DNA from 2 places in the Streptomyces sp. NPDC052107 genome. Region 1 is predicted to be linked to the other one. Evidence: riboswitches for the same ligand, from Rfam matches in the RefSeq annotation. Region 1 holds a riboswitch; the other holds the start of a gene.

Region 1 (15,658 bases):
CCGAAGGGGTGCGGTGGGCCTTCAGGTCGCCGAAACAGCGGGCTTGTCCCGCTTGCGAGGGATGGGCGCAGCCGAAGTCCGTCCTACCCGCGGAGGCGGATGAGAGAGCAGCGGCCTGGGCACCCGTGGACAGGCCGAGGGTGAGGGCGGTGACGGTGAGTGTGAGCGTCGCCGTGAGGCCGGCTGCCATCCTCCGCATCCGGCGTCTCGGTTGGTGGCGGCGGATCACCAGGGATCCGGAGGGTATCTCGCGTCGGTGCATCAAGCCTCCGTGCGGTTTCAGGGGGTTTGGAAGGGCCACATGACGAAAGACAGCGTCGACAGACGGAATGTCAGGTCAGCTGCGGGCCGGTTGGTTCACCATGCGGCCGCCCTCTTACGCTGGTCAAGGCCATGCCGATGCAGGTCTTGTGAGGCTGCAGCGGTGAGCGAGTGAATCGCCGTTGATGCTGGTGTGTCCGCATGTTCCTCGCCCTGGCCACGAGACGGCGGACGGCCCTGGACGAATCGTCGGGGAGGCTGAGGCTGTTGAAGAAGACGGCTTGGTCGAGCGGAAAGCGTGTTCTCCTCGGCGTCGCGCATCATCCGCACCAGCTCCTGTACGAAGTGATCCATGGTTCTCACTTCAGCGCCTTGCGCGGGCGGCTATTGAGCTCGGCGGTGACGGTGTCCAGGTCCTTGGGGGTGTGGGCTGTCAGGCCGGTGCCTTTGGGACGGTGGACTGTGACGGGAGCCTCCCGGTGAAGCACCTCCCGAATCCCCGGCCCGCGTCGATAATGACCTTGTGCGCTCGCTAGCCAGGAAATCCGTCTTGCCCCTGACGCTGGTCATCGTCGGGGCAGCCGCAGTGGTGGGCGACGCCGCGGGGGAAACCCATACGGCCAGAAGCAGCGGGAGCAGCGGTTTCGGCAAGTCTGGCGAGCGGGGCCAGTCCCCGCAGGACCAGGACCAGGCCCTCTCCGCGATGGCCCCGGCCAAGGACGGCAACGCGTACACCCCCCGCAGGACCGAGGAGAACGCCCGGATCGGCGCGGTCTTCGAGAAGGACGACCAGGGCGCCCACTTCTGCACGGCGAGCGTGGTGCAGAGTCCGGGCCGGAACATGCTGATCACCGCGGCCCACTGCGCCTTCGACGCCGACTCCGGACAGCCGCTGAACGACCTGGTCTTCGCCCCCGGCTACCGCAACGGCGACGAACCCACCGGCCTGTGGAAGGTCAGCAAGGTGATCGTCGACGACCGCTGGGCCAAGTCGCAGGACGAGGACCTCGACGTCGCCTTCCTCGTCCTCGACCAGAAGGACGGCAAGGACATCCAGGACATCCTGGGCGGCAACACCCTCGGCATAAACCACGGCTTCGACAACAAGGTCAAGATCACCGGCTATCCCACCAGCCGTGACACCCCGATCTCATGCCAGAACCGCACCACGAAGTTCAGCGACACCCAGCTGCGCATCCAGTGCACCGATCTCGAGGACGGGACCAGCGGCAGCCCCTGGCTCGCCGACTACGACCCCAAGAGCCACACCGGCACGGTCATCGGCGTCCTGGGCGGCCATCAGGGCGGCGGCGACCAGGACGATGTGTCCTACGCCGCGTACTTCGACGACGACATCGCCAAGCTCTACCGACGAGCCCAGGACGAGGACTGAGCCCAGTTCATCCGGCCCCGCTCACGGCGAAGGGCCGTACTCCGGCAGTGCTTCCGGCGCAGCTCCTCGCGCGGCGGGCTACGACGGCATGCAGCGTCCGGCGCGGACACCGCTGCACTCCGGCTCTCCGCTTTCGAGCATACGGAGCAAGGACGCTGTAACGACACGTGTCGTACGACCGATGCGTACCACGGGCACGGGAACTCCCCGCCGAACCAAGTGGTGCAGGGTCTCGCGTGGTGTCGGCTCCTCCGCGGCGGTTCGGGCGTCTGGTTGCTGCTGGCGGGCGACCCGTTCGGCGGCAGTGACGTGGTCGATCGGGGCCTGGGCGAGCGGTTCCCGGGAGCGGTGCAGCAGCGCCTGCCCGGGCAGCCGACCCGCCGTACGAAGGCACTCTCCGGTGCGAAATACTCTTTCGATGAGTTCACGCACTTCTCCGATCAGCCAGCCGATCACGATACGGAGGGCAGTCGCGCGGGATGCCAAACGGCTCACGCGGCTCGTGCGTGGCTCAGGCGCCTACGAGGGTAAGTACGCAGCCGCAGTGGCGGGCTACCGGGTCGGTCCTGATTACATCGAAGCCCACCGCGCCTTTGTGGCCGTCGGTGCCGACGAGCATGGAGGCCGGGTCATCGGGTTCTACTCGCTCGTCCTCGCTCCACCGGAGCTCGACCTGCTGTTCGTCGCCGACGACACGCAAGGACGTGGTATTGGACGGCTGCTCGTTGCGCACATGCAGTCCGAGGCCCGTGCCGCCGGGCTTGACCGTGTCAAGGTCGTGTCGCATCTTCCCGCCGAGGGCTTCTACCACCGCGTCGGTGCGGTGCGGACCGGGACCGCGTTCGCGAACCCTCCCGCCGTGCCATGGGACCGTCCCGAATTCGAGTTTCGCATTGTTTCGGGATGACGCGGTGTGCCGGTTGGCGGGGCACCGGCTTCGCCTGCATGGTGGCCGGCGTGCAGGAGCCGCTGTAGGTCGCGCGCTCCGTGTGTGCCGTAGTTTCTGCCCTGGCGGGGGATCGCCGTCGCCATGTCGAACCAGATGATCTACCTCGGGCACCCCAGGACGCCCCTCGGTCTCCTCGGCGTCACCGCCTGGGCAGCGAGGTGTCTGTCGCCGCGCTGTGCGGGGTCAGCCCTGCGATATGTCGCCCGAGCGGTCTTCAACCTGGTCAGGACGGTATCCAGCGTCCCCCCGTCATAGGGGCGTCCGTGAGAGAGGGCGCAACGGTGAAGCCCTTCCGGGAGCCATCCCGACGGGGCTTCTGCGCGAAGCCGTGAGACGTTCGAAGATGTCGAGCCGGTCATAGGGAGACCGTCCGTTGCCGCGAATCCGTGCTCGCCGCTTGTTCGCAGCATCCGCCCGCTCCGGCGAGCACGTTCGGGGTCTGCCGCGTTTCGCTGTCGACGCTGCTCCGACTTCAATGCTGGCGCGCCGCCGTACGCCAGGCGACGCAGCGGTCGGCCGAGGATGCGGCTGGCCCGATGATGGCTACCGGCAGTACGGCGCGCCGTCAGCCGGCGTCTGCGGTGCGGGTGCTCCAGCGCTCCTCGACCTTGGCCAGGCGCCAGTAGGCGATGGCTGCGGCCCAGACGATCACGAACAGGCCGACGATGACGTAGCCGACGTTGTCCAGGTCCAGGCCCGCGATCCAGCCGGAGACGTCATCACTCAGGCCCAGTTTGTCGTGCAGGACCCCGACCAGCTCGATCGTGCCGACGAAGAAGGCCACCGCGATGGACAGGCCGGTGATGGTGAGGTTGTAGAACACCTTGCGCACCGGGTTGGAGAAGGCCCACTGGTAGGCGAAGTTCATGAAGGTGCCGTCGAGGGTGTCGAAGAGGCTCATGCCGGCGGCGAAGAGAAGGGGCAGGCACAGGATCGCGTACCAGGGCAGGCCGGCGGCGGCGCCGTTGCCGGCCAGGGCGAGGAGCAGGACCTCGGTCGTGGTGTCGAAGCCGATGCCGAAGAGGAAGCCGAGGGGGAACATCTGGCCGGGGCGGCGGATGGACTTGGTGAGGCGGCCCAGGATGCGGTTCATGAAGCCGCGTGAGTCGAGGTGGGCCTCCAGCTCCGTCTCGTCGTAGTGCCCGGCCCGCATCGCTTTGAAGACGCGGGCGATGCCGACCAAGGCGACGAGGTTCAGGGCGGCGATGAGGTACAGGAAGCCGCCGGAGACCGTGGTGCCGACGGTGCCGAGTACCTGGTGGGTGCGGGAGCCGTCGTTCATCAGGGTGCCGGCGAGCTTTGCGCCGCCCGCGACCAGCGCCGCCATGACGACCACCACGCTGGAGTGGCCGAGCGCGAACCAGAAGCCTACCGAGACCGGCCGCTTGCCGTCGGCCATCAGCTTGCGGGTGGTGTTGTCGATCGCGGCGATGTGGTCGGCGTCGAACGCGTGCCGCATGCCGAGGGTGTAGGCCGTGATGCCCAGGCCCACCCCGAACGCCTTGGAGCCGACCTCGTAGTGGCGCGGGACCACGAGCAGGAACAGGATCCCGAAGGCGACCACGTGCAAAGCGACGATCACGGCCAGGAGGCCCGCGGTTCGGACGGTGTCCTCGCGCCGCCAGCGGAAGGAAGGGGAGGCGGCGGTTTCGGGCACGCCTGCGGGCATGGTCATACGGTCACGCTCCAGCACCTCGTGGATCAGCTTCGTGCTGCCGTGGCCGGTCTCCTGGCTGACGGGTCATCGCGCCCGCCCCTGCCTTCCCGGCCGCGAGGCCAGTGGCGATGCATGGGGCGGGAACTCCCCGATCACAGTGGCGAGGGCCGCTCCGGACTGAGACCCTGAGGGACTGTCACCGGTCTTCCCGAACACCACGGCCCGCTCACCCTAGAAGGCCGGAGGTTGAGGCTGCAAGGCTGCATAACTGAGCAGGTATTGAGGCGGGATTTCGCGGACTGCGATGATGGGCCCATGCATCTCGTCCCCGCGGAACGCGCCGGGCAGCGCACCATCGACGGCCATCGAGTCTGCGACGCCATCGCCGCCGTCGGCGAACCCGAGCGTGTACGCGCCTGGGCCGACCGCTTCTCTCTGCTCTCGGATCCTGGGCGCCTGTCCCTGCTGCTCGCCCTTCACGAGGCCGGCCCCATCGCTGTCTCCGACCTCGCCGTCGCCACCGGCATGAGGGACACCGCCGTGTCCCAGGCTCTGCGCCTGCTGCGGACCGCAGGCATTGTCCACAGCGAGAAGGACGGCCGAATCGTGCGCTACCGGCTCGTCGAGGGCCCGATGGCCGCGCTGCTCGAACACTGCGTGTCCCGAGAAGCATGACGAGATCCGCGGCCGCACGCGATCGCGGCAAGCGTCGCGCAACGCTCCCGCGTCGGTGCGGCCGCTCGGTTCAGGCGTGTGCGTGCCCCGTACGACGGCGTGTGACCCAGCCGCGGACGATGTCCACCGCGAGGAAGCCGGCGAGCGGGATCCCGAGCAGCGGGACGTAGTAGCCGACGACGGCGACCACCGTGATGCAGGGCACCAGCACGTACACCGGCACCCGCTGCCAGGCGCCGCGGGGAATCGGGCGGCCGAAGGCGGAGCCGCGGCCGCGCTGCCACCACATGCGGTAGCCCCAGAGGATGAGGAGGCTCAGGGCCAGGGCGAGGCCGGCCAGCGCGATCTGGTTGGCGAGGCCGAACAGGGTGCCGGTGTGGGCGTCGATGCCCCACCGGGTCAGTTTGGCCAGCACCGGGTAGTCGGAGAAGCGCAGGACTTCGGTGACCTTGCCGGTGGCCGGGTCGACGGCGATCGAGTCCTGCTTCTCCGGCCAGCTGCGTTGGATCTGCCGTACGACGTAGGCGGCGGAGGAGTCCGCGGGCGGCACGATTTCGACCGGGTCGGACAGGCCCTCGGCGCGGGCCGTCTTCAGGACGGCGTCGAGACCCACGTCGGAGCGTGCGCCGGAGTGCGAGCCCATGTCCATGCCGTTCATGTCCATGCCCGCCATGGAGCCGTGTTCCTTGTGCCCGCTGTTCACCGTCGAGGTGACGGAGGGGGTGGACTGGCCGAGGGCTTCGCGGAGGTCGCCGATGTTGGCTCCGGCGTAGGTGGACCAGGTCAGGCCGGTCGCCGACAGGAAGAACAGGCCGCCGGCCGCCCACACGCCGACCCCGAGGTGGCCGGGAACTGAACGGCACCCGCGTCCGACTCGTAAGGAGGAGGCAGGTCGACCAGGTAACAGCTCCGCGGGCGGTGATGCGTATGCATGGGCCGGGGGAGAGACACTTTGGGCGCGTGGCAGCATCAGGTGCCGTGAGTGTGTCCCTGGCGGTGCGGAGCGTGCGCGCGGCGGTGTTCGCCGTGCTGTGCGTGCTGCTCGCTGCCGGAGGGCATGCCATGGCCACGGGCATGGCGCCGCCGGTGTGGGTGCAGGCCGCTGGGTTCGTGCCGGTCTTCGCGGTCGGCTGTCTGCTGGGTGGCCGTGAACGGTCGCTGGTCGCCATCGGCACGGGGACGCTGGCCGCCCAGGGCGGGCTGCACCTTGTCTTCCACGCCGTCGAGCCCCATCACGCCGCGATGGTCATGCACGGCATGCGGATGGTCCAAGCGCCTCATGCACTGACACCGAACGCCACCGCCGCGCATGCCGGGGCGGCCCTGCTGCTGGCCTGGTGGCTGCGGCGCGGTGAGGTGGCCCTGTGGTCGCTGCTGCGGTGGGCGGTCGCGTTCGTGCCGGGACTTGCCGCCTGGCGGCAGGTGGCCGGCGGGGTGTGGCGCGCGCCGGCCGGGCCAGGGCTTGTGCGTCGGGCCGGCGGTGAGTCATGGGCGCTCAGGCAGGTACGGCTGAGGTACGCCGTTCACCGGCGGGGGCCGCCGACGGGAATGTCGTACGCGATCTGACCCCGACATCCCTTCTTCCGTACGGAGCTCCTTCACCTCATGTCCAGGACCCGCACCACCCTGCGCCGCGCCGGCGCCGTCACCACCCTGACCGCCGCCGGACTTCTTGCTGCCGCGGGCGTAGCCTCCGCGCACGTCACCGTCCACCCCGACAGCTACGCCAAGGGTGCCACCGACGGTGTGCTGACCTTCCGCGTGCCGAACGAGGAGGACAACGCCGCCACCACCAAGGTCCAGGTCTTCCTGCCCACCGACCACCCCGTCCTCGGCGTGCTGGTCCACCCGCAGGACGGCTGGACCGCCCAGGTCACCAACACCAAGCTGAAGACGCCCGTCAAGACCGACGACGGCACCATCACCGACGCCGTCTCCGAGATCACCTTCAGCGGCGGCAAGATCGCACCCGGGCAGTACGAGGACTTCGACGTCGCCTTCGGCCAGCTGCCCGACGACACCGACCAGCTGACCTTCAAGACCCTGCAGACCTACTCCGACGGCAAGATCGTCCGCTGGATCGAGGAGGCCCAGGGCGGCCAGGAGCCGGAGAACCCGGCACCCGTGCTCAAGCTCACCGCCAAGGGTGCTGAGGACGCCGGCACTTCGACCGCCTCGCCGACGAGTTCGAAGGGTTCCGAGAGCGCCAAACCGACCGCCTCCGCCGACGACTCAACGGCCCGCGGTCTCGGCATCGCCGGGCTGCTCGTCGGGGTGCTGGGCCTGGCAGCGGCGGGCTTTGCCGTCCTGCGCGGCCGCTCCGCCGGATCCCGGACGGAGTAGCGCACCTGCCCTGCCGACGACAGCCGTCGGCAGGGCAGCGTTCCGTCGTCGCGGCCCCCCCGGGCACAGTTGTCCCTCGCGTGACGCGGACCACAACGTTGCTCCGGAACTCGGCCCCCGGCGGCCCCGACTTCTGATGCGGTACGGCGCGATCCGACCGACGCCGTACGACGTGATCTGGAGACGCGGTTGATGGACGAGTCCCGGCAAACCTCCTCCGGCGCGGGTGCGGTGCTGCGGAAGCTGGTGCCTCCGCCCGCCCTGTGTGGGTTCCTTCTTCTGCTGGTGCTGATGTTCACGGTGTCGTACGCCGTCGGTGCCGCCGCCGGGCCCGTCGCACCCGGCATGCACGACACCGGCACGAGCCAGGGGGACGGCGACCCCGGCGGGGGCGGTGGCACGGACGACATGGGGGACATGCACGGGGGTGGCCACTGATGGGCGTGGAACCGGTGGCCGCCGATCTGGTGACGACCGACCTGACCGTCGGCGGCATGACCTGCGCAGCCTGTGTGCGGCGCGTCGAGAAGAAGCTCGGCAAGCTGGACGGGGTCACGGCGACCGTCAATCTGGCAACCGGACGGGCGCGTGTGAGCCACCCGCCGCGGATCAGCCCCGAGGAACTCGCCGCCGCCGTCGAGCAGGCCGGTTACACGGCTGCCCTGCCCGAACCGCCCAAGCCGCCTGAGACGCGCGAGGGCAGGGACACGGGCGGCTCCGATGAAGCCCGCCAGGAGCGGGTTCGGCTGCTGATCACCGCGCTGCTCGCGGTGCCCGTGCTCGTGCTGTCGATGGTGCCCGCGCTCCAGTTCCGGAACTGGCAGTGGCTGTGCTTCGCGCTGGCCGCGCCGGTCGCGGTGTGGGGCGCGTCGCCTTTCCACGTGCGTGCGGCGCGGGGGCTTCGGCATGCGGCGGCGACCATGGACACCCTGGTGTCGCTGGGCGTGGTGGCGTCCTTCTCCTGGTCCGTCTACGCGCTCTTCCTCGGTGGTGCCGGGGAGCCCGGCATGAGGATGCCGCTCACTCTGGTGCCCTCGGTTTCGGACGGCGCGGCGCACCTCTATCTCGAAGCGGCTGTGGGTGTACCGCTGTTCGTCCTGGCGGGGCGGTTCTTGGAGGCACGGGCCAGGCGCGGGACCGGGGCCGCGCTCAGGTCGCTGGCCCAACTTGCCGCCAAAGAGGTGACGGTCCGCGAAGGCGACGACGAACGGCTTGTTCCCATCGAGTGGTTGACGCCGGGGCAGGTCTTCGTCGTGCGGCCTGGGGAGCGCGTGGCCACCGACGGGCAGGTGGTGGAGGGCAGTTCCGCATTGGATCTGTCCCTGGTCACCGGGGAGAGCGAGCCCGTCGAGGTCGGGCCGGGTTCGGCGGTGGTCGGCGGCGCTGCCAACGCCGGCGGGCTGCTCCTGGTGAAGGCCACGGCCGTCGGCGCCGACACCCAGCTCGCCCGGATCACCCGGCTGGTGACCGAGGCCCAGGCCGGTAAGGCGCGGGCGCAGCGGCTGGCCGACACGGTGGCAGGCGTCTTCGTACCCTTCGTGCTGACGCTGGCCGTCACCTGTCTCGGCTTCTGGCTCGGTGCCGGGGCTGACCCGCAGGCCGCCGTCACCGCGTGCGTGGCCGTGCTCGTCGTGGCCTGCCCGTGCGCGCTTGGGCTGGCCACGCCGACCGCGCTGATGGCCGCGACCGGCCGCGGTGCCCAACTGGGCGTGCTGGTCAGCGGACCCCAGGCGTTGGAGGGGCTCCAGCACATCGACACGGTCGTCCTGGACAAGACCGGCACGCTCACCTCCGGCCACATGACCGTCGCCCGGGTCACCTCAGTACCGGCCGGGCTCGGCAGGGAGGTGGTGCTGCGACTGGCCGGTGCCGTCGAGCACGGCTCGGAGCATCCCCTGGGCCGCGCGATCGCCGCGTACGCCCGGCGGGAACTCCCCGAGGGGCCGCTGCCGGACGTGAGTGAGTTCGCCGCAGTGCCGGGGCGGGGCGTGCGCGGCCTGGTCGAGGGCCGGCTGGTGGAAGTCCTCGCCCCGGACGGGGAATTGCCTACCGCCCTGGCAGACGCGCTGTCGGTGGCCGAGGCCGCCGCCCGCACGCCCGTCCTGGTCCGGGTGGACGGTGTGGCCGAGGCCATGATCGAGGTCGGGGACGTGGTGCGGCCTGGCAGCTACCGGGCCGTGGACCGGCTGCGGCGACTCAGCGTGCGGCCGGTGCTCGCCACCGGTGACCGTGAGGCACCCGCGCAGGCCGTGGCCGCGGCTCTGGGCATCGACGAGGTGCACGCCCGCTGCACTCCCGAGGCCAAGGCCGACCTCGTACGGGACCTGCAGGAGCAGGGCTACCGCGTTGCCGTCATCGGCGACGGAGTGAACGACGCCGCCGCCCTGGCCGGAGCCGACCTGGGCATCGCCATGGGCAGTGGCACGGACGTGGCCATCGGGGCCGCCGACGTGACGTTGGTACGCGGGGACATCGAGGCGTTGGCGGACGCCGTCCGGCTGGCCCGGCGCACGCTGGGCACGATCCGGGCCAACCTCGTCTGGGCCTTCGGCTACAACGTCGTGACCGTGCCGCTCGCCATGGTCGGCCTGCTCAATCCGATGCTCGCAGCGGCGGCGATGTCGGTGAGTTCCCTCCTGGTCGTGGGCAACAGCCTGCGGCTGCGCGCCTGGCAGCCCTCGCCCGCTCCCGCCCGGAGGCGTACCCGATGACCGAGCAGCGTCCCTGGCGACCCACAGGCCGTCGGCTGACCGACACCCTGCTCGCCGCGCTCGCGCCCGTGGCCGCGTGCAGCCTCGCCCTGGGCGGGCTCACGACCTGGGCTGGGGCCGGGAAGGCGGGCAGCCCGGCTCGGATCACCGTCTCGAACGGGCGGGTCCTCCTGCCGTACGGGGACAGCACGGACACCGCGGCGCTCTTCGACATCGCCAACGTCGGTGGCGCGGACGACCGGCTGGTGAACGTGACGTCCACCGCCACGCACGGCCGGATCACCCTCAGCGGGCACCGCACGCTGGGCGTCCGGGCCGCCTACAAGGCGGACGTGACCTCGGCAGCCGTCCCTGCGGGCGGCGTGCTGTCCATGTCGCCGCGAGGTGTGGACGCGACGCTGCGGGCCGGGGCCGGCTGGCAAGCGGGTGACCTCGTGCCGTTCACGCTGCACTTCGAGCGCAGCGCACCGGTCGTGACGACCGCGGTCGTGATCCGGCCGAGCGACAGCGGTCCATGATCGCCCGCCCTGAGAGAGGAGAAGTCCTCTCCTAGACGTCGGGGCAGAGTGTCGTCGAGTTCCAGCCGGTTGTCGTGGTCTGGATCACACCTTGCGGATTGAGTACGGTCCCCCGTGGATGTCCGTACCCACGCATGACGACCGAAGCCCGGATGCGAGGATGAGGCGCCATGACAGCAGGGTGGTGTGCTCGCGCGATACGGGCCGCGGTGTTCGCGGCCATGTGCGTGCTGCTCGCTGCCCTGGGCCACGTCCTGATGTCGGGCAGCAACGTGCCCGTGTGGGTGCTGGCGGCCGGCGGGGCCGTGACCGGTGGCGTGGGCTGGTGTCTGGCGGGGCGTGAACGCGGGCTGCCGTTGATCGTGACGGTCATGGTCGCCGGCCAGACGGTGCTGCACGAGGCGTTCTCCTACGCCCAGTCGATGTCCGGCACGTCCGACGGCTCCGCCTCCGTGGACATGAGCGGCATGGGCTCCATGGACGGCTCGATGCCGATGGGCTCCATGGACATGGGCGCCATGCCTATGCACCACACAGGCATGAGCCCCATGGATCACATGGGTCACTCCATGAACGGTGGTTGGTCGTCGTTCGGCATGCTGGCTGCCCACCTGCTCGCCGCGGTGCTGTGCGGCCTGTGGCTGGCGTACGGCGAGAAGGCCACCTTCCGGATCCTGCGGGTGACGGCCGGTTGGCTGGCGGCACCGCTGCGGTTGCTGCTCGCCCTGCCCGCCACCCCGGACCGCCCGCGCGTCCACCTGCGGCGTCGCCGCTCGGACCGGGCGCCGCGTCTCCTCCTTCTCGTCCACGCGATCACTTCTCGGGGTCCGCCCGTGGGAACCGCTGTCGCCTGAAGACAGCTGGTTTTCCGAGGCTGCCCGGCTGCCGTGTGCGCCTCGGGCCACGGCCGTACGACTGCACAGGCGCTGTAGCGCCGCAGCGACGCCGTAGGGCCGTCTCTCCCACTTTCACCGGACCGTGCGCTGTGGCGTGCCCTGGTCCGGATCACGGTTGACCCGAGAAGGACACCAGGTGATTACTTCTGCCCTGCCCACCTCGCGCACCCGGAACAACACTCCGGCAGCGCTCGACGAATCGATCACCGCATGGGCGCTGGCCGCCCGCGGCGGTGACGCGGACGCGGTCGAGCAATTCGTGGGCGCCCTGCACCGGGACGTCCAGCGCTATGTCGCCCATCTGTGCGGCGATCCCCAGGCGGTGGACGATCTGGCGCAGGACACGTTCCTGCGGGCGCTCGGCAGCCTGCACCGTTTCGAGGGGCGTTCCTCGGCGCGGGCCTGGCTGCTGTCCATCGCCCGCCGAGCGGTGATCGACAGCTACCGGTACGCCGCCGCCCGCCCCCGTCTGTCGGACGTACCGGACTGGCAGCTGGCCGCCGAACTGGCTCAGCCGTGCGACCTGCCCGGCTTCGACGACGGCATTGCCCTGCTCGATCTGCTGGCGTCGCTGCCCGACGACCGTCGGGAAGCGTTCACCCTCACGCAGCTGCTCGGCCTGCCGTATGCGGAGGCCGCCGAGGTGAGCGACTGCCCGATCGGCACGGTCCGCTCCCGCGTGGCCCGCGCCCGCGCAACGCTGATGGGCCTGCTGGACGAGGCGGACCGGCCTGCCGCGCTGGCGGCCTGACGCTCCGGGAGGGTGCCGGTGCCGGCTTGAAGAAGGGCACCGGCACCCTCGTCGCCGGAGTACCGGGAGCGGTTCACCTGAGCCGGATTGCCAACTGGCCGGGAACTCGGGGCACCTTCGCTCCGACTACTGGAGCGGGTGGCGAAGGCTCGCCCGTGTACCGAGTGGATCCGGGAGTTGTTCGATGCGTTCTCGTGTGTGGGGCGGTACCGCGGCCGTCGTGCTTGGCGGCCTGCTGCTGGCGGGCTGCGGTGGCGGGGGGAAGGACACGGCGGACGGGAACGCGGGGCAGGCCGGGAAGGCGACTTCCGGCGCCTACCCGGTCTCTGTCACCGACTGCACGGGCGCGAAGACCACCTTCTCCAGCGCCCCGAGGAGAATCGTCACCAGCAACGCCTCCAGCCTGGAACTGCTGCTCCGCCTCGGCGCCGACGACAAGGTGATCGGCACCGGCTTCCCGCCCGGCAAGGGCACGTTGCCCGGCACCCTCGACGCGCAAGCGCAGAAGGCCAAGGTGCTCAGCCAGACCGTGATCCCGAAGGAGAAGCTGCTCGGCTCCGGAGCCGACCTCTACATCGACACCTTCGCCTCCACGGGAAGCATGGGGGGCGGAGGCATGGGGGACGCGCCGACGGCGGAGGAGTTCAAGGCCGCCGGGATCAAGCACATCTACCTGAAGTCCACCGCCTGTGCTGCCCAGAGCAAGAGCCCAGTGACCGATCTGTCCGCTGTCGAGGCCGACATCACCTCCCTCGGCGCGGTCACCGGCACCAGTGCGCAGGCGCAGAAACTCGTCGCCGGGATGAAGGAGAAGGTGGCCGCCGTCCAGAAGGCGGTCGGCGGTACGGCGGAGAACAGCCGGCCCACGTACTTCTTCTTCGACTACGACGCCGGTACCAAGCAGCCCTCCGTCCCCTGCAACCGCCAGGTCGCCAACGCGGTGATCACTCTGGCCGGAGCCCGCAACGTCTTCGCGGACTGCGACGGCGACTACAAGCAGGTCGGCTGGGAGGACGTCATCGCCAAGAACCCCGACTGGATCCAGCTCGGCGTCCGCAACCGCGGCAGTGAGGCGGCGAACAATAAGGCGTTCGACGAGGCCGAGCAGTGGCTGCGGTCCAACCCGGCCACCAAGGGCCTGAAGGCAGTCAAGGAGGGCCACTTCCTGCGCATCGGCTCCGAGCAGACCACCATCGCGGGAGTCGAGAATGCCGACACGGTCGAGGCCATCGCCAAGACCCTCTACCCGGGCAAGGTCGCCTGACCGTGGCCTTCACACTGGTGCGCCGGAAAGCCGCGGCTGCGGAGGAGCGCGGCAGCCTGCCCGCCGGTCCGCTGACGGCGGTTCTGGCCGTGGCACTGCTGGCCGCGCTGACGGCGGCTGTGGCCTGGGGCTCGACATCGATCCCGCCCGACGAGGTGTGGGGTGTGGTGTGGCGCCGGCTGTCCCGTGAGTCTCCGCGCCCCGGCACGGACGACCTCATCGTCTGGCAGCTGCGATTGCCTCGTGCCTTGCTCGCTGCTCTCGTCGGCGCCGGCCTCGGTGTCGTCGGTACGGCCGTCCAGGCGCTGGTGCGCAACCCGCTGGCCGACCCGTACCTGCTGGGCATCTCCAACGGCGCCTCCCTCGGTGCGGTCACCGCGATCGTCCTCGGCCTCGGCGCCGGCGGGGCACTGGGCCTGGGCCTGTCCGGTGCGGCTTTTGCCGGCGCGCTGGCGACGTTCGCGCTGGTGTGGGCGGTGGCCCGGCGCGGTGGAGGGTTCGCGCCGCTGCGGCTGGTGCTGGCGGGCGTCGCGATCGGCCAGTTCCTCTCAGGGTTCACCAGCTACCTGGTGTTGCAGGCCGGGGACGAGCAGCAGACCCACAGTGTCCTGTTCTGGCTCATGGGCAGCCTCAGTGGCGCGACCTGGCAGCTGCTCGTGGTGCCCGCCGTCGCCGTACCCACCGCCCTGCTGTGGCTCCAGGCACGCGCCCGGGGCCTGAACGCCCTGCTGATGGGCGACGAGACGGCCGCCGGACTCGGCATCGACGTCACCCGGCTGCGCCGTGAGCTGTTCACCGTGACTAGCGTGCTGACCGGCGTCCTGGTGGCGGTCTCCGGCGCGATCGCGTTCGTCGCGTTGATGGTGCCGCATGTCTGCCGTCTGGTCGTGGGGGGTGACCACCGACGCCTCCTGCCGATCTCCGCGTTGTTCGGCGCTCTGCTGCTGGTCGTGGTCGACATCGTGTGCCGTACGGCGATGGACACGCAGGAGCTGCCGGTGGGCGTGGTCACCTCTATGCTCGGGGCTCCGGCCCTGTTGTACCTACTGGACCGGCGTCTGGGGAGCGGCAGTTGAGGATCGACATCGAGGACCTGCACGTCGCCTATGCGGGCCGTACGGTGGTCGAGGGCGCCCGTCTCGTCGCCGCCGCGGGCGAGATCACCGGCTTGGTCGGCCCGAACGGCAGCGGCAAGTCCACGCTCCTGCGCACCGTCTACCGGCACCTGAAGCCCACCGTCGGGCGGGTGCTGCTCGCCGGCACCGACCTGCGCGAGATGACCCCGCTCCAGTCGGCGCGGCATGTGGCCGCCCTGCCGCAGGAGCGCGGGAGCGACTTCGAGCTGACCGTGCGCGAGGTCGTCGCGATGGGCCGTACGCCCTACAAGCGGGCCTTGGCCGGGGAGGACGCCGCCGACCGGGACATCGTCGCGCAGGCGCTCACCGACGTCGGCATGGCCAAACAGGCCGGGCGCCGCTTCACGGCCCTGTCCGGCGGAGAGCGCCAACGTGTCCTGCTGGCACGGGCGTTCGCACAGAACCCGGACATCCTGGTGCTGGACGAACCGACCAACCACCTCGACATCCGCCACCAGGTCGACCTGCTCGCCCTCCTGCGGGCCCAGCGCCGTACGACCCTGGTGTCGCTGCATGACCTGAACGCCGCGGCCTCCGTCTGTGACCACCTCCACGTCCTGCACGAGGGCTTGGTCGTCGCCTCCGGCCCGCCGCGGGAAGTCCTCACGCCCGCGCTGATGGCGGAGGTGTTCGGGGTGCGAGCTGCGGTTGTCGACCATCCCCTGACCGGTGACCCGCTCATCGCCTTCGACCACCAGACGCCGGCGGACGAGGCGCCGACGGCCGTGCCGCTGGAGACACGCGCCCGGGGATGAACGGGCTGATGAACGGGCTCGGGCAGGGCGAGGTCGCGTCCTGGCCGCTCGGCCGGCTGCCGGGGTCAGGCGGCGATCGAGTCGCCGATGCCGTACCCGGCCTCGACGATCGCCGCGCGCAGCCGCTCGTCGTCAAGGTCCGTGCCGTGCACGGTGACGGCGTTGGCGGCGAGGTCGACCACGACCTCGCTCACCCCGGGTACCTCGGAGACCTCTTCCCTGATGCTCGCCGCGCAGTGCTCGCAGCTCATTCCCGTGACGTTGTACTGCTTCTGGTCCATAGCGCAACTCCTGCATGCGGAGGAGACTTTGGCGTGGCGTACGGATGCCCGAACGCGGACGTTCAGGC
Region 2 (15,658 bases), on a different contig from region 1:
CGACAACGGCCGTAAAGGGGAAGGGGGTTGTCACTGGTCGTCGCCCTCCAAGTCGCCTTCCAGCTCCAGGTAGGTGGCGCGCAGCCGCTCCAGCGTCTCCGCGTCCGGCTCGGCCCACAGGCCCCGGTCCGCAGCCTCCAGCAGCCGCTCGGTGATGCCGCGCAGCGCCCACGGGTTGGACTTCTTCATGAAGTCCCGGTTCTCCGGGTCGAAGACGTACTCCGCGCCGAGCTTCTCGTACATCCAGTCGTCGACCACGCCCGCCGTGGCGTCGTAGCCGAACAGGTAGTCCACGGTCGCCGCCATCTCGAAGGCGCCCTTGTAGCCGTGCCGGCGCATGGCGGCCATCCAGCGCGGGTTGACCACCCGGGCCCGGAAGACGCGGTGGGTCTCCTCGCCGAGCGTGCGGGTCCTCACCTGGTCCGGTACGGCCGAATCGCCCACGTACGCCTCGGGGTTGGCGCCGGTCAGATGCCGGACCATGGCGACCATGCCGCCGTGGTACTGGAAGTAGTCGTCGGCGTCGACCAGGTCGTGCTCGCGGGTGTCGACGTTCTTCGCGGCGACCGCGATCCGCTTGAACGCGGTCTCCATGTCGCCGCGCGCCGCCCGCCCGTCGAGCCCGCGCCCGTAGGCGTAACCGCCCCAGACGGCGTACACCTCGGCGAGGTCGGCGTCGGAGCGCCAGTTGCGGGCGTCGATCAGCGGCAGCAGACCGGCGCCGTACGCCCCCGGCTTGGAGCCGAAGATCCGGGCCGTCGCGCGCCGCCGGTCACCGTGCCCGGCGGTGTCCTCGTCGGCGTGCGCCTTCACGAAGTTGCTCCCGGCGGGCTCGTCCAGCTCGGCCACGGCCCGTACGGCGTCGTCGATCAGCCCGACGACGTGCGGGAACGCGTCCCGGAAGAACCCGGAGATCCGGACCGTGACGTCGATGCGCGGCCGGCCCAGCTCGGCGAGCGGGACCACCTCGAAGCCCGTGACCCGGCGCGAGGCGTCGTCCCACACCGGACGGCAGCCCAGCAGCGCCAGGATCTCGGCGATGTCGTCACCCTGGGTGCGCATCGCCGACGTGCCCCACACCGTGAGGCCGACGGACGTCGGGTACTCGCCCGTGTCCTGCAGATACCGCTGCACCAGGGAGTCGGCGAGCGACTGGCCGACCTCCCAGCTCAGCCGGGACGGGATCGCCTTGGGGTCCACCGAGTAGAAGTTCCGGCCGGTCGGCAGCACGTTGACCAGACCGCGGGTCGGCGAGCCGGAGGGCCCGGCCGGGACATAGCCGCCGTCCAGGGCCCGCAGGATGTGCCCGATCTCGTCGGTGGTGCGGGCGAGGCGCGGTACGACCTCGTCGCACGCGAACTCCAGCACCGCGGAGGCGTCCGGGAGTTCGGTGCCCAGTACGTCTCCCAGGACGGCGGGTACGGCCGTGCGGTCCCAGGCCCGCTCCTCCATGCCCTCCGCGATCCGCCGGCACAGGTGTTCCAGCAGGTCGATCGCGTCGGAGGCGGTACGAGCCGGGCCCTCCACCAAGTCCGTCAGCTCCACCGGCACCTTCAGCGCAGCGCCCGGCTCGGCGAGCAACTCCTTCTCGACGAGCCCGAAATGAGCCGCCAGCGAGGCCCGCAGCCCCGGCAGCGCGTTCGCCTGCCCGCCCCACACCTGCGAGGCACGGAGCACGGCCAGCACCAGGTTCACACGGGGCTCGCCGACCGGGCCGCCGCCCAGGATGTGCAGACCGTCGCGGATCTGCACGTCCTTGATCTCGCACAGATAGCCGTCGATGTGCATGACGAACTCGTCGAACGCGTCGTCGTCCGGCTGCTCGGCCACATGCAGGTCGTGGTGCAGCTCGGCCGCCTTGACCAACGTCCAGATCTGGGCGCGGACGGCCGGTGCCTTCGCCGGGTCCAGGTCGGAGACGAGCGCGTACTCGTCCAGCAGTTGCTCCAGCTTGGCCAGGTCGCCGTAGGTGTCGGCGCGGGCCATCGGCGGCACCAGGTGGTCGACCACCGTGGCGTGCCCGCGCCGCTTGGCCTGGGTGCCCTCGCCGGGGTCGTTGACGATGAACGGGTAGATGAGGGGGAGGTCCCCGAGGACGGCGTCCGGAGCGCAACCCGCGCTCAGACCCAGCCCCTTGCCCGGCAGCCACTCCATCGTGCCGTGCTTGCCCATGTGCACGATCGCGTCGGCGCCGAAACTGTTCTCCAGCCAGCGGTAGGCCGCCATGTAGTGGTGCGAGGGCGGCATGTCGGGGTCGTGGTAGATCGCGATCGGGTTCTCGCCGAAGCCGCGCGGCGGCTGGATCATCACCACGACGTTCCCGAACTGCAGGGACGCGAGCACGATGTCCTCGCCGTCGACGTACAGGCTGCCCGGCGGCTCGCCCCACGCCTGCACCATGGCTTCCCCGAGGTCCGGGTCCAGCTTCTCGAACCAGGCCCGGTAGTCGGTCAGCGGGACGCGCGCGGGCGCCGCCGCCAGCTGCTCCTCCGTCAGCCACTCCACGTCATGGCCGCCGGCCTCGATCAGCCGGTGGATCAACTCGTCGCCGCCGGACGGGTATTCGGTGAGCCCGTACCCGGCGTCCCGGAGGGCGTCGAGCACCCGCACCGCCGACGCGGGCGTGTCCAGACCGACCGCGTTGCCGACCCGGGAGTGCTTGGTCGGGTACGCGGTGAAGACCAGCGCGACCTTCTTCTCCGCGTTCGGCTTGTGCCTCAACCGCGCGTGCCTCAGGGCGATTCCGGCCACCCGCGCGGCCCGCTCCGGGTCGGCCACGTACACCGGGACCTCGTCCGGACCCTGCTCCTTGAAGGAGAACGGCACGGTGATCAGCCGGCCGTCGAACTCCGGGATCGCGACCTGCATCGCCGCGTCCATGGGGGAGAGGGCGGCGTCCGACTCCTCCCACGCGGCCCGCGAGGAGGTGAGGCAAAGCCCCTGCAGAACCGGGATGTCGAGATCGGCGAGCGCGCCGATGTCCCAGGACTCCTCGTCACCGCCCGCCGACGCCTGCGAGGCGTGCGTGCCGCCGGCCGCGAGCACGGTCGCGACCAGCGCGTCGGCCTTCCCCAGCAGCTCGTACAGCCCGGCGTCCGCACCCCTCAGCGAACCACAGTACACCGGCAGGGCGTTGGCACCCTTGGCCTCGATCGCGTCACACAGGGTGTCCACGAAGGCGGTGTTGCCGCTGAGCTCGTGCGCCCGGTAGAAGAGCACGCCCACGGTCGGCCGGCCGTCCTGGAGCTCGTAGGAGCCGTGGACGCCGTACTCGGGCATCTTGCGCGGCTCCTCGAAGCCCTCACCGGTCAGCAGCACGGTGTCCGAGAGGAACCGGGACAGCTCCAGCAGGTTCGCGGGCCCGCCCTCGACCAGGTACTTCAGCGCCTCCGCCACGACACCGGCCGGCACCGACGACTCGGCCATCAGCTCGGCGTCCGGTACGGCCTCGCCGCCCAGCAGCACGGTCGGCACGCCGGACGCCCTCAGGACGGCCAGCCCCTCCTCCCAGGCGCGCTTGCCGCCCAGCAGCCGTACGACGGCGAGGTCCGCGCCCGCGAGCAGCCCCGGCAGCTCCTGCTCGACGTCCACCCGGGTCGGGTTGCCGATGCGGTAGTCCGCGCCGGAGGCCCGCGCCGCCAGCAGATCCGTGTCGGCGGTCGACAACAACAACACTGTGCTCATGCAGGCGCTCCCGGTGGGATGAAAGGCAGTCCTTGCGGCGCGCCCGACTCGATGAGCCGCCACAGCGCGTCCGTGTCCGCGTGCTGTTCGATCAGGTCGCCGAGCCGGTCGAGCTGCTCCTCGCGCAGCGCGGCGAAGGAGGTGTCCGGCGCGGGCACGAAGCGGCGGCCCGCGGCGGCGGCCACCTCGCGCAGGAAGGCCCGGCGGAAGCCGTCCGACTCCAGTGAGCCGTGCCAGTGCGTGCCCCAGGTCCGGCCGACCCGGCAGCCGTCCAGGAAGGCTTCTCCGCCGAGGACTTCGGCGACCCCGTGATGGATCTCGTACCCCTCGACCCGCTCGCCCAGGGCCTCCCCGGACGGCCGGGTCAGGGTCTTCTCGCGCGCGAACCGCACCCGTACGGGCAGCACACCGAGCCCGTCGACCGCGCCGGCGCGCGACTCGACCTCGTCCTCGATGCGCTCGCCGAGGATCTGGAAGCCGCCGCAGATGCCGAGAACCGGGCGTCCTTCGGCAGCCCTTCGGACGAGGGCGTCCGCGAGCCCGCGCTCCCGCAGCCACTCCAGCGCCCGGACCGTGCCCCGGGTCCCCGGAATCACGACCAGGTCCGCGTCCGCCAGCTCCTCCGGCCGGTCCACGAACCGCACCACGACACCGGGTTCGGCGGCCAGCGCGTCCACGTCCGTGAAGTTGGACATCAGCGGGATCGCGCACACGGCGACGCGCAGTACATCCGCACCGACGGGCGCAGCCACGGTCGACTCGCGGACGGTGCCGCGCAGCGAGACCCTCCCCCACGCTCGGCTTCGCTCGCGCGGGGGGACCCCCATCCCGTCCTCCTCGTCGATGCCGAGCCCGTGCCGGAACGGCAGCACGCCGTACGTACGCCGCCCGGTGAGGCCGTACAGCATCTCCAGACCGGGCTCCAGCAGGGAGACATCGCCGCGGAACTTGTTCACCAGGAACCCGGCGACCAGTTCCTGGTCCTCCGGCGAGAGCAGGGCGACGGTCCCGAAGAAGGAGGCGAAGACGCCCCCGCGGTCGATGTCGCCGACGACGAGCACGGGCAGCCGCGCAGCGCGCGCGATCCCCATGTTCACGATGTCCGTCCGCCGTAGATTGATCTCAGCCGGCGAGCCCGCGCCCTCACAGATCACCGCGTCATACGTGCCCCGCAACTCGGCAAGGCAGTCCAGCACCGTGCCGAGGAGCTTCTGCTGCCGCCCGCCGTGGTAGCCGCGTGCGCTCAACTCGCCCACCGGCTTGCCCAGCAGCACCACCTGGCTGCTCTGCTCGCCGCCCGGTTTGAGCAGCACCGGGTTCATCAGCGCGGTCGGCTCGATCCGGCACGCCTGGGCCTGCATGGCCTGCGCCCGTCCGATCTCCGCACCCTCGCGGGTGACGAAGGAGTTGAGCGACATGTTCTGCGCCTTGAACGGCGCGACCTTCACGCCCTGGCGCACCAGCCACCGGCAGATCCCGGCCGTCACGACGCTCTTTCCGGCGTCGGAGGTGGTGCCGGCGACGAGGAGTCCCCCGTTCACTTCCCACGTCCCTTCAGACCCTTGACGAGGAGGCGCGCGGCGACCGTGCCGCCGAGCGCGAGCAGGCCGACGCGGCGGGAGAGCCGGACGGCCCGGTCGATGTCGGTGACCCGGACGGCCCGGCCGGTGTCCCCGTTGAGCACGGGCCGGTGCTCGACCCGGCCGCCGTAGGAGAGCGTTCCGCCCAGCCGGACGCCGAGCGCCCCCGCGAACGACGCTTCCACGGGCCCGGCGTTGGGGCTCGGGTGCTGGTGGGCGTCGGCCTTCCAGGCGCGCAGGGCACCCCGCGGGTCGGGTCCGGCCGCGGCCGCGAGTACGGCGGTCAGCCGGGCCCCCGGCCAGCCGGCCAGGTCGTCCAGCCGGGCGGAGGCCCAGCCGTAGCGCCGGTATCGGGGCGACCTGTGACCGACCATCGCGTCCAGGGTGTTGACGGCCCGGAACCCCAGCAGCCCGGGCACCCCGGCCACGGCCCCCCACACCAGGGCGCCCACGACGGCGTCGGAGGTGTTCTCGGCGACCGACTCGACCACGGCCCGGGCGATCCCGTCGGCGTCCAGCGCCTGCGGGTCCCGGCCGCACAGATGCGGCAGCCGCGCCCGCGCCGCCTCGACGTCCCCGGACTCCAGGGCGCGCCCGATCGTGCGGGCCTCCCGGGCGAGCGACGTACCGCCGACGACCGCCCAGGTGGCGGCGGCGGTCAGCGCGACGGAGGCGGTGGGGGAGGGGCGTACGACGCGTGCGGTCAGTGTGCCGAGTGCGACGGCGCCACCGGCGCACACGACGGTGTGCAAGGCGCCCCAGCCGCGGTGGTCGTGCCACAACGCGCGGTCCACGGCAGCGGCCGCACGCCCGAACGCGGCGACCGGATGCCCGCGGCGCGGATCGCCGAGGAGCAGGTCACCGAGAAGGCCGGCGGCGGCGCCGTACGCGTAGGAGCGATCGGCACCCATCGGCTCAGCCGGCCGTGGGTACAGGAGCGGGCCTGGTACTGGTCCTTCGGCAGCCGAGCATGGCGATCTGTGTCCTCACTCAGGGTGTCCGCGCCCTGGTTCGACGAGATTCGGCGGTGAGAGTTCCTGGCTCCCGGGGGTTCTTCCCCGGTGACAGTGGCGGGACCGCGCCGGATTCGCACCGGCTTCCTCTCCTGCCGCCGTACATGGCCTGGGCAGTCCACCACGCGCCCGGAACGGCCGTCAACTTGCCGTTGACCTGCGCGGGGAGAGTGTGCCGATCCCCACATCGTGGGGCGCCCGTGACCCGTGGGCATGGCGAAGGCTCCCCTCCGTCACGGACGGCGGGGAGCCTTCGGATGGCCCGATCGGTGCTGCTCGGTCAGGACTTGGAGACGATCAGGTAGATGCCGTACGACACCGCGGCCGCGCAGGCGGCGAAGCAGAGGTAGGCGCCGGTGACGGCGAGGGTGGCTGAGCTGCCCTGGGCCGCGGCCTTCTCGCGCCGCGCCAGACCGTTGACGCCGAGGGTGAACAGGGCCACCAGGCCCACCGTGAACACGAGGCTGACGCCGAAGACGGAGCCGAGGGCCGACCAGTCGATCTTCATGGGGTTGCTTCCTTGGTTACCGGTGTGGCCGGGGTCAGACGGTGGCGGCCGGCGGCGCGGCCTCGGTGGTGGCCGGGGAGGGGATCGTGGCCGTCAGGTCCTCGGTGATCGTGCCCGCCGGGGGCGGGGTCACCGCGGCGATGGCGGTGGTCACCACGCCGGCCGGCTCCTCGGGCGCGTCGACGACGTTGGTGTGGTCGACGACCTCGCGGCGGGAGACCTTCCAGATCGCGGCGCTCGCGGCGACGAGGAAGACGGCGACCGCGGCGGTGCCCCAGTCACCGAGGTCCGTGACGGACTCGGCGCCCGCGCCGACCAGCGCGGCGGCCGGGAGGGTGAGCACCCAGGCGACGGCCATGCGGGTCGCGGTGGACCAGCGGACCACCCCGCCCTTGCGGCCGAGGCCCGCGCCCATCACCGAGCCGGAGACGACATGCGTGGTGGAGAGGGAGAAGCCCAGGTGGGAGGAGGCCAGGATGGCGGTCGCGGCGCTGGTCTGGGCGGCGAAGCCCTGGCGCGGCTCCAGGTCGGTCAGGCCCTTGCCCATGGTGCGGATGATCCGCCAGCCGCCGATGTAGGTGCCGAGTGCGATGGCCAGGCCGGCGGAGAGGATGACCCAGGTGGGAGGGTTCGAGCCCGGGGCGATGGCGCCGCCCGTGATCAGCGCGAGGGTGATGATGCCCATCGTCTTCTGGGCGTCGTTGGTGCCGTGGGCGAGGGAGACCAGGCCGGCGGAGGCGATCTGGCCGGCGCGGTAGCCCTTGCGGGTGGCCTCGCCCTCGGCCTTGCCGCCGATGCCGTAGGAGAACCGGGTGGCCAGCATCGAGGCGACGCCCGCCACGATCGGCGCGGCGACCGCGGGGAGCAGCACCTTGGTGACCAGGACGTCACCGTGCACGGCGCCGAAGCCGGCGGAGGCGATGGTGGCGCCGATCAGACCGCCCATCAGGGCGTGCGAGGAACTGGAGGGCAGGCCCACCAGCCACGTCAGCAGGTTCCAGAGGATCGCGCCGACCAGGGCGGCGAAGATGACCTCGGGACGGATGCCGCTCTCGTCGACGAGACCCTTGGAGATCGTGTTGGCGACCTCCACGGAGAGGAAGGCGCCCACCAGATTGAGGGCGGCGGACATGACCACCGCGATCTTGGGCTTCAGGGCGCCTGTCGAGATGGTCGTGGCCATCGCGTTGGCGGTGTCGTGGAAACCGTTCGTGAAATCGAACGCGAGAGCGGTTATCACCACTATCGCGAGGATCAGCGAGAAGCTTTCCATTTACCCAGGCAATCGTTCGAGGTCATTGGCTGGATGACCGTAGGCAACCTGAGTGAACAGAAGGTGAACTGCGACAGGCGTAGGGATGTCCTAAGAGGGGGGTTGAGGTTCCGATCGGCTCGGGCGGCCCAGGCACCCCTTGGCTACCGACCCCGCGCGAAGGTCCGCAGCCGGCTCGTGGAGCCGTTGAAGAGATTCTGGTCACCCGGCAGCCGGCCGTCGGTGTCGAACTGCCAGATCGTCCAGTACCGCCACCCGCCCGGCAGCGTCCCCGGCCGCGAGGTGCCGTGCCGGGCGATCCACAGGGCGTGGCTCTTGGCGAACGCACGGCTGTTGCCGGTGCAGAGCCGCCACCACTGGGTCGTCGTGTAGATCACCGGGCGGCGTCCGGTCTCCTGCTTGATCTCGTCGCTGAAGGACCGGATCCAACGGACCATCCGCGTCCTGCCCACCCCGTAGCACTTGTGCTTCTTGCTGTACGGGTTGTCCTCGATGTCGAGCGCGGGCGGCAGGGTCCTGCCGTCCGCGACCCAGTCGCCGCCGTGCTGTACGAAGTACGCGGCCTGCTCGGCGCCGGAGGACTTGTCCGGCCGTGCGAAGTGGTACGCGCCCCGGTACAGGCCCGCCGCACGGGCGCCGTCGTACTGCTGGGAGAAGTAGGGGTTGAGGTAGTCCGTGGACTCGGTCGCCTTGACGTAGACGAACCGCGCGCCCATGGGCCTGGCGGCCGCCCAGTCGACGTGCTCCTGGTGGGACGAGACGTCGTGGCCCCGGAGCGGGCCCGTGACCAGCGTCGGAGGTCCGGCGGCCGCGGACGCGGTGGCCGCGAGGGCGAGCGCCGCCGTGGTCGCCACGAGGGCACCGGCGCGGTGACGGAGAAGGGTGCGTTCGCGGACCATGTGTCTCCCCGGGTCGGCGGACGGAAGACCGTCCGGCGGGCAAGAGAGACCATTGAAGGCCCGGTGATCAGCGAATCATCGCCTCTTTACGGCGGTTCGTCATGTTTTCGCTCATTCGGCGCTGTGCGCTTCCGGTCGGAAGCGACCGTCCATCCCCCTTCCGTGGGCGCGGCTGGCAGGATCACGGCATGGCTGGACAGCGGCGGGACGCGGAACACGAACGGATCTGGGCGGAACTGGTCGCGACGGCGCGGCGGACCGTGGCCGACGGGCTGGTGGTCGGCACCTCCGGGAACGTCTCCGCGCGCATCGGCGACCTGGTGCTCGTCACCCCGTCCGGTGTGCCGTACGACCGGCTCACCCCGGACGACATCACTGGCGTCGACCTCGGCGGCCGCCAGGTTCTCGGCACGCTGGTGCCGACCAGCGAGCTGCCCATGCACCTCGCCGTCTACCGCACCACCGACGCCCGCGCGGTCGTCCACACCCACGCCGTGCACGCGACGGCGGTCTCCACGCTCGTCCCGGAGCTCCCGCCGGTCCACTACATGGCGGCAGCCCTCGGCGGCCCCGTCCGGGTCGCCCCCTACGCCACCTACGGCACCGACGAGCTCGCCGAGAACATGCTCCGCGCCCTGACCGACCGCTCCGGCTGCCTCCTGCAGAACCACGGCACGATCACCTACGGCACCACCCTCGACCAGGCCTACGACCGCACCGCCCAGCTGGAGTGGATGTGCCGTCTGTGGCTGATGGCGTCCTCGGTACCGGGCCCGACCCCGTCCCTGCTGACGGAGGCACAACTGGCGGAGGTCGGGGAACGTTTGAGGGGGTACGGCCAACGGAGGTGACACCGTGCTGCCCCATCCCTCGCTCCGGCGCTTCCTCGACCGCCTCGCTCACCTTTCCATGCCGGTCCCTCGTGTCCGCCGCAGCGGCGCTCGGCCACCGCGCACGTGGCCGGCGGCGCCGAACCGACCGCACCCCCGCGCTCCTCACCGCCCCGCCCTTCCACTGGCCGGTAGGCCCAACCCCCACGACACTGGACCCGTGCGCCCAGTCAAAGCGACCGCCACCGCACTGACCGCGGTCCTCGTGGCCGGCGCGGCATCCGTCGCCGCCGGCCGGATCGCCAGCGACGCCGCGCTGAAGGCGCCCGCGGGCCGCCCCCTGCCCACCGAACCCCGGCTCACCGTGCACGGCACCGTCGCCGGCCAGATCACCCTCACCCGCGATCTTGCCTCGCTGCGCCCCGGCACCTACGGCCTCGCCGGCGACGGCTCCCACGCGGTCGTCGGCCCCGTCCTGGAGGCGGCCCGGCACGCGGCCGACACCGTCGTACGCCGCCTGGAACGCGTCACTCACGGCACCCTCGCCTCCGGCGACGCGGTGTGGCTCACCCCGAACCTGTACGTCGGCAACCCCGGCACCGCCCTCGGCCTCGACCACGCCGACATCGACGTCCCCGGCGAACTCGGTGAACTGCCCGCCTGGTTCGTACCCGGCGCCCGGGACACCTGGGTGATCGCCGTGCACGGCCTCGGCACCACCCGGGAACAGGCCATGAACCTCATGGCCCCCCTGCACGCCCGCCGGGTGCCGGTCCTCGCCCTCGCCTACCGCGGCGACCTCGGCGCCCCGCGCCCCCCGGACGGACTGAACCACCTCGGCGAGACCGAGTGGCGCGACCTGGACGCGGCGATCCGCTACGCCGTCCGCTACGGCGCCCGCCGGGTCGTCCTGCTCGGCTGGTCCACCGGCGCCACCATGGCGCTGCGTGCCGCCGAGCGCTCCGCGGTGCGCGAGCACATCGCCGGACTGGTCCTCGACTCGCCGGTGCTCAGCTGGGAGGCCACGCTGCGCGCCCTCGCCCGGGCCCGCCGCACCCCGCAGCCCCTGCTGCCGCTCGCCGTGCGCGCCGCGCAGGGCCGGACCGGCCTGTACGCCGACCGGGTCCCCGAGATCACCGACCCCGCCGTGCTCACCGTGCCGACCCTGATCTTCCACGGGCCCGACGACCAGGTGGCCCCCTGGGAGTTCTCCCGCCGGCTCGCCCGCCGCCGCCCGGATCTGGTCGCCCTGCACACCGTCCCGCAGGCCCCGCACGCGGCGATGTGGAACGCCGACCCGAAGGAGTACGAGGAGCGGCTGCGCCGCTTCCTGACCCCGCTGGTATGAGCACGCCGGCCCGCTGGTACGGGGACGCCACCCCATGGGTTACGAGGACGCTCCCGACCCTCCGGCAGGCGCCGGGAGGCCCGGTGCCGGGCATTCCGTTTAAGGCCGTACGAGTGGCCTGATCACCACTCCTCGCCCCGCCCCGAACCCCGTGCCTTGGCCAGCCCCGTCGCCCGCCGTGACATTCCGTTTGGGTTTTCGGACCGTCAACCGGAAGACTGCACTCGTGACGTCCCGTATCCCGCGCGACTCCAGGCTCCGACTCGTCCGACCGCGACCCCTGGCCGCCGCCCCCAGAGCTGTGAACCAGCGGCGCCCGCGCCGCCCCGCACCCCGGCCTCCGGAGGGCACCCCGGCCCCCGCGGAACTGGCCGGAATGGCCCGCACCGGGCTGGCCGGCCCCGTGCGGGTCGCCCGCTGGGCCGACGCCGCACTCGGCCCCGGCAGCGACGGCGCCACCGCCGACGGCAAGGCCACCCTCTCCGACGCCACCGCCCGACGCGCCGCCGCCGATCTGGGCCTGAGCGTCGCTCAGATCCGGACCGACTGGGACACCGCCCGCCTCGCCGGACTCGTCGAGGTGCACGGCGACAGCGCGCGCCCCGGCTGGCGGCTGCGCGCCTGGGACCGCGACGACAGCGCCGTACTGCGCGGCTGGGTCGCCCTCTTCGACGCATGGTCGCTCTCCTCCCCGGAACCCGAGGAGCACGAGCCGGCCGCCGTCGCCGAGGTCGTCTCGGCCATGCCCCAGGTGCTCTCCTTCCTCCAGCTGTCCGCCGGGCCGGTCCCGGTCGAGCAGCTGCTCGACCTGCTCCAGCAGCGGGTCACCGAACTGCGCACCGAGCGCTGCGAGGTCCCCTACGAGCCCGGCGCCGGGCAGCCCGCCGAGCCCGGGCCCGCGCGGCCGACCGTGCCGGCGGCCCGGCAGCCGTCCGAGCCGGGGTCCGCACAGCCGGCCCTGCCGGGGGCGCGGCGGCCGTCCGAGCCGGGACCCGCGCGCCCGGCGGCCGACTTCGCGAGCCCGGCGGAACTCACGGCCGTCGTACCGGAAGACGCCGCGCCCACCGGCGACACCCCGCTCGAACCCCTCCTCGACTGGGCGCTGCGGGCCCTCGCCTCGGTCGGCGCGCTGACCTACGGTGACGGCCAGGCCACCCTCACGCCGCTGGGCAGCTGGGCGGTCTGGGTCAAGCTGGAGCAGATCTGCGTGGCCGCGCAGAGCCCGGCCGGCAACATCGAGCAGTCCGCCGAGGACATGCTCCGCGGCTGCGCCCAGCTCCGCCCCAACGCCGCCCGCGCCGAATACCGAGCCTGGCTCGCCGCCCGCACCGTCGGCGATGCCGTCACCGAGCTGATCCACGCCGCGCGCGGCGAGGACGCGCTGCTGCGCGGCCTGGCCTTCGAGGCGCTGCGCGTCGTCGGCGCCCCCGCCGAGCCCGACGTACGCGCCGTCGTGGACGAGCCTGCCCTGCGGCCCTACGCCCTGCTGTGGCTCGCCGAGCACGACGGGATCGACCCGGAGGACGCCCACGAGGTGCTCACCCGCGAGGAGGCGACCTGGCTGTGGGTGGACACGGCCGCCGCCGTCGCCGACCACGGCGAGTCGCCGATGCTGGTCCGGCATCTGGAGTCCGCGGTGCAGCCCACCGTCCCCCAGCTGCTCGACGAGGTCCGCGCCGTCGGGCACCCGCGCACCGTGCAGGTCCTGGTGGCGCTCGCCGCCGCGCACCCCGACCCGGCCCTGGCCAAGGCCGTACGCCGGGCCGCCTTCCACGTGCACACCGGAGGATGAGCGGCGCGGGGGCCGCTCAGGCGCCGATCTCGGGGGCGTACGTCCCGAAGCTCCAGATGTTGCCCTCGGTGTCCCGGGCCATGTAGTCCCGCGAGCCGTAGTCCTGGTCCGTCGGGGGCAACAGGATCTCCACGCCGTGCTCCAGGGCCCGTTGGTGGTGGGCGTCCACGTCGTCCACGACGACGTACACCCCGGCGGGCCCGGCGTCCTTCATCGCCGTGTCGAAGAGGCCGCCGCGGCCCTTGGAGCCGATCATCACCGCGCCGTTGCCCTGGACCAGCTCCGCGTGCATCACCTTGCCGTCCTCCGTCTCGTACACCGACAGCTCGGTGAAGCCGAGGGCCTCCGTGAGCTGCTTGATCGCCGCCTTCGCGTCCGCGTACAGCAGCGTGGGGTAGAGGCTCGGCCGTCCGCCGCCCATGCCTGCCATGCCGATCACTCCTTCGTGCGTCGGTTCCGTGGCGCCTCGTTCAGTCTTGCAGCCGCCACTGACAGGCCTCAGCGGAACGCGTCGCACTGCTTCAGCCGTCGGACCGCCCCGCCGGCCTCACCCCCTGACGGGCCCCCGAACGGGCGACTTCCCGCCCCCGGCCCGCCCGGCGTCCGTCCCCGGCCGCCCGCCCTCACTACGCTCGCCCTCTGATCCAGGGCCGTGGACAGCGAAGGGGGAAAGGTGGCCGTTCCACCGCACGGGACACGACCACCCCGTGCCGGCCGCGGGTCTCTCGGGCCGACGCCTGCCGTGCCTGCGCGTTCGGCGGAGTCCCGCCGTGAGCACGTGCCGCCGACGCCCGCCGTCGCCCCGCCGCCCGCGTCTGCGACGGCGTGCGGCCTCGACAGCGGCGGCACCGGCCTCGGCCCCGACAGCGGTGCCGTCGGTCCCCGCGACCGGGCGCCGGCGTCCGGCACGCCGCCGGTGATCGCTCCCGCACGCGTCCGCCGAGCGGTCGCCCTCGTGCTCGCGCTCTGTCTTCTCGGTGTCGCCCACCACCTGCGCCCCACCCCCTACGAGGACCGTCTCGTCCGCCCCGCGCCCTGGCAATCGCAGCCGGGAGCCGGAACGTGGACCCTCCGCGCGCGGGGCGCCGACGTGGCCGCCTACGACACCCGTACCGGCGCGCTGCGCTGGCGGTACGCGCGCGTGGGGCATCGGCCTCTCGCCGTGCTGACCACGCGCGTGGAAGTGATCGCGCTGTGGGAGGACGGGCTCCTGGCCGACACCGACGGGCGCTCGGTGCGCTGGCACCGGGCCCTGCCCGACTGGGCCGAGTGGCTCCCCGCGCAGGGCGGCACCGGCGTGCTGCGACTCCTCGGCCACGGCATCCTCGCGGTCGTCACCCCCCAGCGCGTCACCGCGTACCGCATCGCCGACGGCGACCTGCGCTGGGTGCTGCCCGCCGGCCAGAGCTGTGCGTTCCGGCCCGAGGGCGCCGTACGGCGCGGCACGGCCCTGCTGATCGCCCGGCCGTGCGCGCAGGGTGCCTGGACCGGGCAGCTCGTGGCCCTGGACGACCTCGGGCGGATCGTCCCGGGCCGCACGCCCCTCGGCAACGATCTTCCGCACCGATCCGCCCGGCACGGACCGAACGCGCGGACGTAGAAAAACAGCTTGCATGACCCCGTTAGACTTCTTCCCATGGCCATTCTCCTCGCGCATTAGACGGCGGGAACGTCCTCAGCCGCCCACCCGCCAAATCCCTGTACGCCCTGGAGTCTGTCCTTGATCTCCGCCTCCGGTATCGAGCTGCGCGCCGGTGCGCGCGTCCTCATCGAGAACGCCACCTTCCGTGTCGCCAAGGGCGACCGCATCGGCCTCGTCGGCCGCAACGGCGCCGGCAAGACCACCCTCACGAAGTGCCTGGCTGGCGAGGGCATCCCGGCCTCCGGCCAGATCACCCGCTCCGGCGAGGTCGGCTACCTCCCGCAGGACCCCCGTACCGGCGACCTGGACGTCCTCGCCCGCGACCGCATCCTCTCCGCGCGCGGCCTCGACGTACTGATCCGCAAGATGCGCGAGAACGAGGAGCGCATCGCCAACGGCAAGGGCGGCACCCGCGAGAAGGCCCTCAAGCAGTACGAGCGCCAGGAGACCGAGTTCCTCACCAAGGGCGGGTACGCCGCCGAGGCCGAGGCCGCCACCATCGCCGCCGCGCTGAACCTGCCCGACCGCGTTCTCGGCCAGCCGCTGCACACCCTCTCCGGCGGTCAGCGCCGCCGTATCGAGCTGGCCCGGATCCTGTTCTCGGACGCGGACACCCTGCTCCTCGACGAGCCGACCAACCACCTCGACGCGGACTCGATCATCTGGCTGCGGGACTACCTGAAGACCTACCGCGGCGGCTTCATCGTGATCTCCCACGACGTCGATCTCGTCGACACCGTGGTCAACAAGGTGTTCTACCTGGACGCCAACCGGTCCACGATCGACGTCTACAACATGGGCTGGAAGCTCTACCAGCAGCAGCGCGAGGCCGACGAGAAGCGCCGCAAGCGGGAGCGGGCCAACGCCGAGAAGAAGGCCGCCGCCCTCAACGCGCAGGCCGACAAGATGCGCGCCAAGGCCACCAAGACGGTCGCCGCGCAGAACATGGCCCGCCGGGCCGAGAAGCTGCTCTCCGGCCTCGAAGAGGTCCGGATGTCCGACAAGGTCGCCAAGCTCCGCTTCCCGGAGCCCGCGCCCTGCGGCAAGACCCCGCTGATGGCCGAGGGCCTGTCGAAGTCGTACGGCTCC

The links. A riboswitch is a leader RNA that binds a small molecule or an ion and turns the genes downstream of it on or off. The one in region 1 is predicted to bind cobalamin.
Region 2: it holds a riboswitch for cobalamin, as region 1 does, so the genes downstream of both, AB0M27_RS16105 (cobalamin biosynthesis protein) here and AB0M27_RS29830 (HoxN/HupN/NixA family nickel/cobalt transporter) in region 1, are expected to answer to the same signal.

What each region holds. Positions count from the first base shown of each region.
Region 1 is NZ_JBFAWG010000037.1:4,150-19,807, forward strand. Features, by position in the region: gene AB0M27_RS29815 (S53 family peptidase) at 1-190, opposite strand, end outside; gene AB0M27_RS29820 (trypsin-like serine protease) at 812-1,654, shown strand; gene AB0M27_RS29825 (GNAT family N-acetyltransferase) at 2,073-2,561, shown strand; gene AB0M27_RS29830 (HoxN/HupN/NixA family nickel/cobalt transporter) at 3,169-4,278, opposite strand; cobalamin riboswitch at 4,305-4,495, opposite strand; gene AB0M27_RS29835 (metalloregulator ArsR/SmtB family transcription factor) at 4,576-4,935, shown strand; partial or broken gene AB0M27_RS29840 (PepSY domain-containing protein) at 5,006-5,794, opposite strand; gene AB0M27_RS29845 (hypothetical protein) at 5,914-6,501, shown strand; gene AB0M27_RS29850 (YcnI family protein) at 6,541-7,278, shown strand; gene AB0M27_RS29855 (hypothetical protein) at 7,471-7,716, shown strand; gene AB0M27_RS29860 (heavy metal translocating P-type ATPase) at 7,716-9,989, shown strand; gene AB0M27_RS29865 (copper chaperone PCu(A)C) at 9,986-10,507, shown strand; gene AB0M27_RS29870 (hypothetical protein) at 10,678-11,361, shown strand; gene AB0M27_RS29875 (sigma-70 family RNA polymerase sigma factor) at 11,540-12,154, shown strand; gene AB0M27_RS29880 (ABC transporter substrate-binding protein) at 12,339-13,418, shown strand; gene AB0M27_RS29885 (iron ABC transporter permease) at 13,421-14,494, shown strand; gene AB0M27_RS29890 (ABC transporter ATP-binding protein) at 14,491-15,309, shown strand; gene AB0M27_RS29895 (heavy-metal-associated domain-containing protein) at 15,375-15,590, opposite strand.
Region 2 is NZ_JBFAWG010000012.1:53,488-69,145, reverse strand. Features, by position in the region: gene AB0M27_RS16120 (putative cobaltochelatase) at 1-34, opposite strand, end outside; gene cobN (cobaltochelatase subunit CobN) at 31-3,684, opposite strand; gene AB0M27_RS16110 (cobyric acid synthase) at 3,681-5,225, opposite strand; gene AB0M27_RS16105 (cobalamin biosynthesis protein) at 5,222-6,175, opposite strand; cobalamin riboswitch at 6,273-6,415, opposite strand; gene AB0M27_RS16100 (hypothetical protein) at 6,558-6,785, opposite strand; gene AB0M27_RS16095 (inorganic phosphate transporter) at 6,820-8,058, opposite strand; gene AB0M27_RS16090 (lysozyme) at 8,202-8,957, opposite strand; gene AB0M27_RS16085 (class II aldolase/adducin family protein) at 9,146-9,808, shown strand; gene AB0M27_RS16080 (alpha/beta fold hydrolase) at 10,008-11,135, shown strand; gene AB0M27_RS16075 (hypothetical protein) at 11,362-12,927, shown strand; gene AB0M27_RS16070 (VOC family protein) at 12,944-13,357, opposite strand; gene AB0M27_RS16065 (hypothetical protein) at 13,706-14,527, shown strand; gene AB0M27_RS16060 (ABC-F family ATP-binding cassette domain-containing protein) at 14,648-15,658, shown strand, end outside.